3 regions of the Streptomyces sp. NBC_01237 genome follow, and region 3 is predicted to be linked to each of the others. Evidence: riboswitches for the same ligand, from Rfam matches in the RefSeq annotation. Region 3 holds a riboswitch; each other region holds the start of a gene.

Evidence for each region. Region 3 has a riboswitch for cyclic di-AMP ahead of OG251_RS30510 (M23 family metallopeptidase). Riboswitches for the same ligand answer to the same signal wherever they lie in the genome.
Region 1: it holds a riboswitch for cyclic di-AMP, as region 3 does, so the genes downstream of both, OG251_RS34355 (M23 family metallopeptidase) here and OG251_RS30510 (M23 family metallopeptidase) in region 3, are expected to answer to the same signal.
Region 2: it holds a riboswitch for cyclic di-AMP, as region 3 does, so the genes downstream of both, OG251_RS21395 (M23 family metallopeptidase) here and OG251_RS30510 (M23 family metallopeptidase) in region 3, are expected to answer to the same signal.

The regions. Positions count from the first base shown of each region.
Region 1 covers NZ_CP108508.1:7,760,966-7,764,233, forward strand. The annotation lists gene OG251_RS34350 (alpha-galactosidase) at 1-1,499, shown strand, start outside; cyclic di-AMP (ydaO/yuaA leader) riboswitch at 1,795-1,952, shown strand; gene OG251_RS34355 (M23 family metallopeptidase) at 1,958-2,926, shown strand; gene OG251_RS34360 (SGNH/GDSL hydrolase family protein) at 3,090-3,268, shown strand, end outside.
Region 2 covers NZ_CP108508.1:4,828,948-4,832,215, forward strand. The annotation lists gene OG251_RS21385 (MerR family transcriptional regulator) at 1-74, shown strand, start outside; gene OG251_RS21390 (PP2C family protein-serine/threonine phosphatase) at 209-1,468, shown strand; cyclic di-AMP (ydaO/yuaA leader) riboswitch at 1,709-1,861, shown strand; gene OG251_RS21395 (M23 family metallopeptidase) at 1,873-2,904, shown strand; gene OG251_RS21400 (aldo/keto reductase) at 3,209-3,268, shown strand, end outside.
Region 3 covers NZ_CP108508.1:6,849,542-6,852,809, reverse strand. The annotation lists gene OG251_RS30515 (GntR family transcriptional regulator) at 1-170, opposite strand, end outside; gene OG251_RS30510 (M23 family metallopeptidase) at 470-1,282, opposite strand; cyclic di-AMP (ydaO/yuaA leader) riboswitch at 1,295-1,462, opposite strand; gene OG251_RS30505 (M16 family metallopeptidase) at 1,683-3,065, opposite strand; gene OG251_RS30500 (M16 family metallopeptidase) at 3,092-3,268, opposite strand, start outside.

The sequences.
Region 1 (3,268 bases), 910 kb from region 3:
GACACCAGCATCTGCCCTGGGTGGCGCTGGACGCGGACGCCGCGGCGACCGAGGAGCACGGCGAGGTGTACGGCTGCGCGCTGGGCTGGTCCGGGTCCTGGCGGATCGCCGTGCACCAGCTGCCCGACGGCCTGGTGCAGATCACCGGCGGTGCGGGTTACGACGAGTCCGGGCTGCTGCGGCTCGCGCCGGGGGAGTCGTACACCACACCCGTCTTCGCCGGGCTGTGGAGCCCCGACGGATTCGGCGGCGCGAGCCGCGCCTGGCACGCCTGGCAGCTGGCCCATGTGATTCCGGACGCCGAGGCGCTGCGCCCGGTGCTCTACAACTCCTGGGAGGCGACCGGATTCGACATCGTCGAGGAGCAGCAGCGGGAGCTCGCGGTGCGGGCCGCGGAGATGGGTGTCGAGCTGTTCGTGGTGGACGACGCCTGGTTCGGGCAGCGCACCAGTGACCGGGCCGGACTCGGGGACTGGACGCCGAACCCCGACCGTTTCCCCGGTGGGCTGAGGCCGCTGGCCGAAGAGGTGCGCGGACTGGGCATGCGGTTCGGTATCTGGGTCGAGCCGGAGATGGTCAACCCCGACAGTGATCTCTACCGGGCCCATCCCGACTGGGTCCAGCACGTCCCCGGGCGGACGCGGACGGAGTTCCGTCATCAGCTGGTGCTCAACCTGGCCCGGCCGGACGTGCAGGAATACCTGTGGGAACAGCTCGACACCCTGCTCTCCAGTGCTCCGATCGACTATGTGAAGTGGGACTTCAACCGCTGCTTCACCGATGCGGGCTGGCCGGGCGAGGAGTATCCGCAGAAGCTCTGGATCGAGCATGTGCACGCGCTGTACGCGCTGCTCGACCGGTTGCGTGCCGCACACCCCGGGGTGGCCTTCGAGTCCTGCTCGGGCGGTGGGGGCCGGGTCGACCTCGGGGTGCTCGCCCGGACCGATCAGGTGTGGACCTCCGACAACACCGACCCGCTGGACCGGCTCGCCATCCAGGAGGGCTTCGGCCAGATCCACCCGGCACGGGTGATGGCCGCCTGGGTCACCGACAGCCCGAACGAGCAGATGAACGGGCGGGCGAGTTCGCTGCGCTTCCGCTTCGTCAGCGCCATGGCGGGGGTGCTCGGGGTCGGCGGCGACCTCACCGAGTGGAGCGAGGAGGAGCTGGCCGAGGCGCGGGACTGGGTGTCCCTGTACAAGGAGATCCGCCCGGTCGTCCAGCACGGCGCCCTGTACCGGCTCGCGGCTCCGCGCGGTGGGCTGAGCGCGGTGCAGTACGTGCGGGGCGAGGAGACCGTGGTGCTGATGTGGCTCGAAGCGCAGCGGTACGGGCAGCGCCCCCCGGCTCTGCGGCTCCGCGGTCTTGACCCCTCGGCGGTGTACGTCTGCCAGGACACCGGGACGGTGTACGAGGGATCGGCACTGCTGCACCGGGGGCTGCACACGGGGCTGACGGGAGATCTCGACGCGCGGGTGCTGAGGTTGCGTCAGAGGTGATGGCCATGACATGTCCGTATTGGTGCATTTAGTGGAACATGCCCCACTTGTGGGGGAGATGGTGACCCGCTGGTGAGCGGGATCATATCCGTGACGGTGTGTGGTGGCGGCGCCCGGAGGTAATCCGGGCGCCGCGCGGAAAGCCAAGATCCGTAATCCACGGAGTGTCACCGGAAATCCGAACCGAAATTGAATCGGGGATTCCGGTACGCAACCGATGGCTTGTTCCCGTCGTCCTGACTCGTTTACGGTCACCGTCAATCCGGACGGACCGCCTAATCCTGCCGCCGCCCGGAATTCACACCCACCCACATACGCGTGGCAGGAGCGGGGGACCCAGGTAAGCCGCCGGCCCGGAGAGATCCGGACCGGCTCGGGGTGAAGTCGCAGCCAGCGACCGGGCATCTCCAGCCCGAACCCGACAGCTCACCTCGTAGGCGCCGGAGAGGAATTCCCCCATGCCCGCACAGGGTAAGCACCGTCGTACGAAGACCGGCCCGATCGCCCGCGGTGTCCTCGCCGCAGGGACCGGCGGCGCCGTCCTCGCCCTCCCGCTGATCGGTGCCACCGGAGCGCACGCCGCGGAGAAGGCCGCGCCCGCCGCCGCCTCGGTCGCCGCCGCGCACACCGCCCCCGGTGCCGCCGTGGTGAAGACGCAGACCGCGTCGAAGACCTACTCCGTGGTCTCCGGCGACTACCTGTCGAAGATCGCCGCCGAGCAGAAGCTCAAGGGTGGCTGGCAGAAGCTGTACCAGGACAACCGCGACGTCGTCGGCGGGAACCCGAGCCTGATCTTCCCCGGCATGAAGCTGACCCTCGGCGCCAAGGCGTCCGGCTCCGCCGCCGCCCCGGACGCCGCGCAGTCCGCGCCGGCTCCCTCGAAGGCCGAGCCGAAGAAGGCCGCCCCGGCCGCCCCGAAGGCGAAGCCCGCCCCGAAGACCACGTCCTCCCCGGACTCGTCCGCCGCGGCCGGCAAGTCCACCACCTCCACGAACACCAGCGCCTCCCAGAGCAACAGCTCCGGCTGGACGACCCCGGTGGCCAACGCCAACGTCACCACCCAGTACCGGGCCTCCGGCGCCAGCTGGTCCAGCGGCTACCACACCGGCTCGGACTTCCAGGCCGCCTCGGGCACCGTCGTCCGCGCCATCGGTCCGGGCACCGTGGTCTCGGCCGGCTGGAGCGGCTCGTACGGCAACGAGGTCGTCATCAAGCACGCCGACGGCATGTACTCCCAGTACGCCCACCAGTCCTCGCTCAACGTCTCCGTGGGCGAGACCGTCACCGGCGGCCAGCAGATCGGCCTCTCCGGCTCCACCGGCAACTCGACCGGCCCGCACCTGCACTTCGAGGTCCGCACCGGCCCGAGCTACGGCTCCGACGTCGACCCGATCTCGTACCTGCGTCAGCACGGCGTCTCCATCTGATGGAGCGGTGACGAGCGGTTCCCCCAGGGGCGGTGCGCACGAGCGCACCGCCCCTGTACTTATTCCGGCTTTACCAAAAACTGACCGGGTGGTCTATCTCACCACCCGTCAACCCCGTATTACGGTCGCGTAGGTCACATTCGAAGGTGCAGGATATGCGCTTGTGGCAGACGATTCGAGAATCAATCAACCAGGCATCATCGGGTCGTACGCGGCGATTGGCGACAGCTTCACCGAAGGCGTCGGAGACCCCGGCCCCGACGGGACCTTTGTCGGCTGGGCGGACCGCTTCGCGGTGCTGCTGGCGGACCAGCTCCCGGTCCCCGATGCAGCGACGAGCCC
Region 2 (3,268 bases), 2.0 Mb from region 3:
AGTACGGGGACGGCACCGCCGCCTTCGTACGGGATGCACTGACGATCCACGCGGAACACCGGCTCTCCGACTGACCTCCGGAAGGCCGGGGCTGCCGCACGCTCCCCCCTTTGGCCGATGAGGAGTCGCCGCACGGCGCGGCTCCGGCAAGCCTGGACGGGGCGCGGTACCGTCCGCAGCCGTGGGCGGACCTGGCAGGAGTGCACACGTGGGGAAGCGGGACAGGCGGCGTGGGGGACCTGCCGGGCTGCCCCGCGCCTGGAGCCGGAAGGTTCCGGGCCTTCCGGCGCGCGGCCTGGGAGGTTCCGCTTTCGGTTTCCCGGCGCGTGGCGGCGGGGGGCGCCCGGGAGGCCGCGGCGCCCGGCGGTTCGTGCGTGCGCTGCCCGCCCTGATGATCGGCGGCGGGCTGCTCTTCGACATCGGGACCCCGCCCACCTTCACCGCCGTCCCGCTGTTCGTGGCGGCACCGCTGATGGCCGCACCGTTCTTCTCGCTGGCCAGCACCGTCCGTACCGGAGTGGCGGCCGTCCTGGCCGTCGTCGGGCTGCACGCGTACGCCGGAACGCTGACCCGGGCCGTCCCGGTCACCGAGCTGGCCACCGTGCTCACCGCCTCGGTCCTCGCCCTGGTCATCAATGGCGTCGTGCGGCGCGGCAACGAGCAGCTGGCCTCGGCGCGGTTCATCGCGGCGACGGCCATGCGGGCCGTGCTGCCGACCCCGGACGACCGCATCGGCGGGCTGCATGTCGCCGCGCGGTACGAGGCGGCACAGGCGGACGAGTTCGTCGGCGGTGACCTGTTCGCCGTCGCGGACACCCCGTACGGGGTACGTCTGGTGGTCGGGGACGTACGGGGCAAGGGGCTGGACGCGGTCGAGGCGGTGGCGGTGATCATCGGGGCGTTCCGGGAGGCCGCCGAGCAGGAGCGTTCGCTGGAGGGGGTCGCGCAGCGGCTGGAACGGGCGCTGGCGCGGGAGGGGACGCGGCGCGGTGGGCTGGACGCGATGGAGGGGTTCATCACGGCCGTGCTCGCGGAGATCCCGCCCGGTTCGACGATCCTGCGCATCGTCAACCGCGGGCACCCCGAGCCGATCCTGCTCCACTCCGACGGGGCGCTGGAGGTGCTGGCCCCGTCCGTGCCCGCGCTGCCGCTCGGCATGAACCTGGGGGTGTGGCCCGACCGGGCCGATGAGTGGGCGCTGCCCGCCGGGGCGACGCTGCTGGTGTTCACGGACGGCCTCTCCGAGGCCCGGGACCCGTCCGGGGCCTTCTACGACCCGGCGACGCGGCTGCGGGGCCGGATCTTCCCGGGTCCCGAGGAGCTGCTCTCCGCGCTCACCGACGACGTACGGCTGCACACCGGTGGCCGGTCCACTGACGACATGGCACTTCTCGCGGTGGGGCGGCCGGCCGAGGGGCAGCCCGAGCGCCGGAAGACGGTGAAGATCGTGGGCCGCGGCGGCGGATGAGCCAGGGGCGATACCACCGTACGTGACTGAAGGACGCCGCTCCGCATAACATTTGACGCAACGTCAGAAACTGGGTATTGGCCGGGCCCGGTTCAACTCGCCCGATTCCGCCCCCTTGTACCCGTTAAGTCCAGGCCAAAGTCATGAACGATCAGTCGGAAGAGCTTGGAATAGGGCCCATCAGTCTATTAACGTTCGATAACGCAGCGCGGTTGTCCCAGTCGTCGCAAGAGGCGGCACCGTGCGCGAGCGCCGAATCCCGCAAGGGAACCGGGGAACCACCTACATGGGGTGAATCGGACACCTGTGTCTCGTGAGAGGCAGAGGAGCCCGTAGGAGACCTTCCTGCTCCGAACCCGTCAGCTAACCCGGTAGGCGAGAAGGAAGGAAAGGAGTGCGCCCACGTGGCGTCCAACAAGCCTGCCCCCGAGGCCCCGTCGCCCTTCGCCACCGACAACTTCGGTGAAGCGGACAGGACCTGGGAGGAATGGAATCCCACCGAGGAGTCCATCCGGCCCGTACGCGGCAGGCACCGCGTAGCCAAGCAGCGGGGACTCGCCCGTAGCTCCACCGTCCTCGGCGTCGGTGTCATCGCGGCCGTCGGCGCGGGCGGCATGGCCACCGCGCAGAGCAAGCCGCCGGTATCCATCTCCCTTCCTGACTCCCTCGCGGACAACCTCCCCGATGCCAAGTCCCTTCCCGGCGTCGGCGCTTTCATGTCCGACGACGCGGACAAGACCCCGGTCTCGGCGGCTCCGCTCACCTCCGCGGGCATCACCAGCGCCGAGGCCGAGCAGGGCACGACCGACGCCGGTGAGGCGCTCCGCGCCCGCATCCTCCAGCAGGCCGAGCAGCAGCAGGCCAACGCCGACGCCGAGGCCAGGGCCGCGGAGGAGAAGGCTGCGGCCGAGAAGGCCGCGGCCGACGCCAAGGAGCAGCAGGACAAGGCCGAGGCCAAGATCGCCGCCGAGAAGAAGAAGGCGGAAGAGGCGGCGAAGAAGAAGAAGGAGGCCGAGCGCCTCGCCAAGCTCGCCGCCAGCTACGCGCTGCCGACCTCCTCGTACAGCATCAGCTCCACCTACGGCCAGTCCGGCCCGATGTGGTCCTCGGGCCACCACACCGGCCTCGACTTCGCGGCGCCGACCGGCACTCCGGTCAAGGCCGTGCACAGCGGCACGGTGAAGTCGGCCGGCTATTCCGGTGCGTACGGCTACCGCACCGTCCTCGAACTCGATGACGGCACGGAGATCTGGTACTGCCACCAGTCCACGATGAACGTCACGGCCGGCCAGAAGGTCTCCACCGGCGACACCATCGGACGCGTCGGCGCCACCGGCAATGTGACCGGTGCCCACCTCCACCTGGAGGTCCACACCGGGGGCGGCGCGGGCATCGACCCGATGAGCTGGCTGCGCAGCAAGGGGCTCACGGTCTGAGCCCCCCGCGCCCGTCCACCGGGCGCACCCGAACCCCGGCAGCCCTGACGCACACCCCCCGACGTCAGGGCTGCCGGTCTGCTGTCCGCAGGAGAACGCGCGTGGCGTCCGCGTCGTACGGGTGATGGGGGCACACAACGCCCCGGGCCCCGCAGCGCAGCCGGAGCCGACGCCGGCAGACGCGCATGGCACACAGCACACAGCACACAGCACACAGCACACAGCACATGACACACAGCACACGGCGCAGAGAGGCTCCCGCCCACGCGGAATAGTCCTCTCCGGTGCTCTCGTTGAACCCAACATGACTTCTGCGAACTCTCTGCGCCCGCTCGGCTCCTCCGGCCTCCAGGTCTTCCCCCTC
Region 3 (3,268 bases):
ACGACGAACCCCTCGGACTCCAGGGTGCGCAGCGCCTCGCGGACCGGGACCCGGGAGACCCCGTAGCGACGCGCGAGCACCTCCTCGGTGAGGCGGCTGCCGCGCTCGAAGACACCGGAGACGATGTCGTCACGAATTGCCGTGCATACCGAATGCGCGGGAATGCGCATATCCGAACCTCCGCCTTAATCCCCGCGAAACGCGGCCGATCGACGCCTGCTCTTCGACTCTATGGCAATCGGCCGGAATTTCCGATGGCAGGCCGGAATTCAGGGATATCTTTTGGCCACGGAGCGGTTCGGCGACGGGTTCGGCCGCACTTTCGACCGGGGTCCGGCTGCCATGGGTCCGACCAGGGGTTCGACCACCGCTCGGCGAGCGGATCCGGCGGGCGGATCGCCGAAGGCCCCGGCGGGTAGCCGGGGCCTTCGGGAAGGCGTGCCCATGGGACAGCCGCGAGAAGCGCGGGTCAGACGTTCAGGCCGTGGGCGCGCAGATAGGCGACCGGGTCCATGTCGGAGCCGTACTCGGCGGTGGTCCGCGCCTCGAAGTGCAGGTGCGGTCCGGTGGAGTTGCCGGTGGAGCCGGAGAGGCCGATCTGCTGGCCGGAGGTGACGCTCTGGCCGACGGAGACGCCGATGGAGGAGAGGTGGCCGTACTGGGTGTACGTGCCGTCCGTCATCCGGAGCACGATGTTGTTGCCGTACGCGCCGCCCCAGCCGGCCTCGACGACCGTGCCGGCGCCGACCGCGACGACGGAGGTGCCGGAGGCCGCGTGGAAGTCCACGCCGGAGTGGCTGCCGGAGGACCAGAGCGAACCGCTGGACTTGTAGCCGGTGCTGACGTACGAACCGGCGACCGGGAGGTGGAAGGAGGTCAGCCGGGTGCGCTCGGCGGCGCGGGCTGCGCGCGCCTTGTCCTCGCGCGCCTCCTTGGCGCGGGCCTCGGCCTTGCGCTCGGCCTCCGCCTTAGCCTTGGCCTTGGCGGCGGCCTTCGCCTTGGCTTCCGCCTCGGCCTTCGCCCGCGCGGCCACTTCGGCCTGGTGCTCCTGGACCTGGGCCTGGGCGTCGATCCGGTCGGCGAGGGTCGCCTCGATGGCGATGACCTGGGTGAGGCCGGTGTCGCTGACACCGCGGGCCTCGGAGTCCGCGGCGAGGGCCGGGGTGGCCATACCGCCGATGACGCCGGTGGTGGCCAGAGCCGCGACGCCGGCGACCTGGACACGCTTGCGCGTCAGGCGGCTCGGGGCACGGTGCTTCCCGGTGGCACGGGTGAACGCCATGGAGGGCTGATCCTTTCCTTCCTTCTCGCCTACCGGGTTAGCTGACGGGTTCGGAGCAGGAAGGTCTCCTACGGACACCGGGGGTCCCGTACGGGACCCGGCATCCGATTCACCCCAGGGACTTCATGGGTCCCCGGCTCCCCAGGCTCGCGCCTGACGGGGACTCGGCGATGGCTGCCCGGCGCCGCGGATGCGGCATACGGATGACGGACAGCGGACCGACGCTAAGCCGGGCCACTTTCGCTCTCCAAACGGACAGCCGGTTTTGTCGCACATCCCACAGGACAGACAGGCAACCTCCCCCCGAAAGCGGATGAACAGGACAAAGAAGAAGACCCCGACGATATGGATCACGCCGGGGTCCCTCTCCTGCCGTTTCGCGCCTGCGCGAACAGGCCGGTCAGCCGCTGACGACCGACACCTCACCGATACCGAGTGCCCGCACGGGCTCCTCGATCTGTGCCGCGTCCCCCACGAGGACCGTCACGAGCCGCTCCACCGGGAACGCGTTGACCACGGCGGCCGTCGCCTCCACCGTTCCCGTCTCGGCGAGGCGGGCGTACAGGTGGGCCTGGTAGTCGTCCGGAAGGTGCTGCTCGACCTGGTCGGCCAGCGTGCCGGCGACCGAGGCGGCGGTCTCGAACTTCAGCGGGGCCACCCCCACCAGGTTCTGCACGGCCGTCTCGCGCTCGGCATCCGTCAGCCCTTCGGCGGCCAGGGTCTTCAGGACCGTCCAGAGGTCACCCAGCGCCGGGCCGGTGGACTCGGTGTCCACCGAGCCGCTGATCGCCAGCATCGCGGCGCCCGCAGCCCCGGTGGACGAGTCGGGAGCCGTCGAGCGCAGGACCTGGCCGAAGGCCCGGACCCCGTAGGTGTAGCCCTTCTCCTCGCGCAGCACCCGGTCCAGCCGGGAGGTGAGGGTGCCGCCCAGGCAGTAGGTGCCCAGCACCTGCGCGGGCCAGACGCTGTCGTGCCGGTCGGCGCCGATCCGGCCGATGAGCAGCTGCGTCTGCACCGCACCGGGACGGTCCACGATGACCACCCGGCCGGTGTCGTCGGCGGTGATCGGCGGCACCGGACGGGACCGGGCGGAGTCGCCGGACCAGTCGCCGAGGGTGTCGGCGAGCAGGGCGTCCACATCGATCCCGGTGAGGTCGCCGACGATCACGGCCGTCGCGGTGGACGGGCGGACGTGCGCGTCGTAGAAGGCGCGCACGGACGCCGCGTCGATCCGCCGCACCGTCTCCTCGGTGCCCAGACGCGGGCGCGACATCCGCGCCGTCGCCGGGAAGAGCTCCTTGGAGAGCTGCTTGGCGGCGCGGCGGGCCGGGTTGGCCTGCTCGTGCGGGATCTCGTCCAGCCGGTTGCCGACGAGACGCTCGATCTCGCTCTCGGCGAAGGCCGGGGCCCGCAGCGCTTCGGCGACCAGGCCGAGCGCCTTGGCCAGCCGGGAGGCCGGAACCTCCAGGGAGACCCGGACACCGGGGTGGTCCGCGTGCGCGTCGAGGGTGGCGCCGCAGCGCTCCAGCTCGGCGGCGAACTCCTCGGCACTGTGCTTGTCCGTGCCCTCGGAGAGCGCCCGCGACATGATCGTGGCCACGCCGTCCAGGCCCTCGGGCTCGGCGTCCAGCGGGGCGTCCAGGAAGATCTCCACGGCGACGACCTGCTGGCCGGGCCGGTGACAGCGCAGCACGGTCAGCCCGTTGGGCAGCGCACCGCGCTCGGGGGCGGGAAACGCCCAGGGCCGCGCCACGCCGGGGGTGGGCTGCGGGTGGTACTCCATGGCTACTCCAGTCACGGCGGCGTCGCTCACTTGTCCGCTCCCTCGGGCGCGTCGGTGCCCTCGGCGGCCTCTGCGGCCTCCGGGGCGTCGGCCGCGGCCTCGTCCGCCGGCTCGACCGGCTCATAGACCAGGACCGCCCGGTTGTCGGGGCGCAGGGCCGCTTCGGCGGCGACCCGGACCTCCTCCGCGGTGACGTCCAGCAC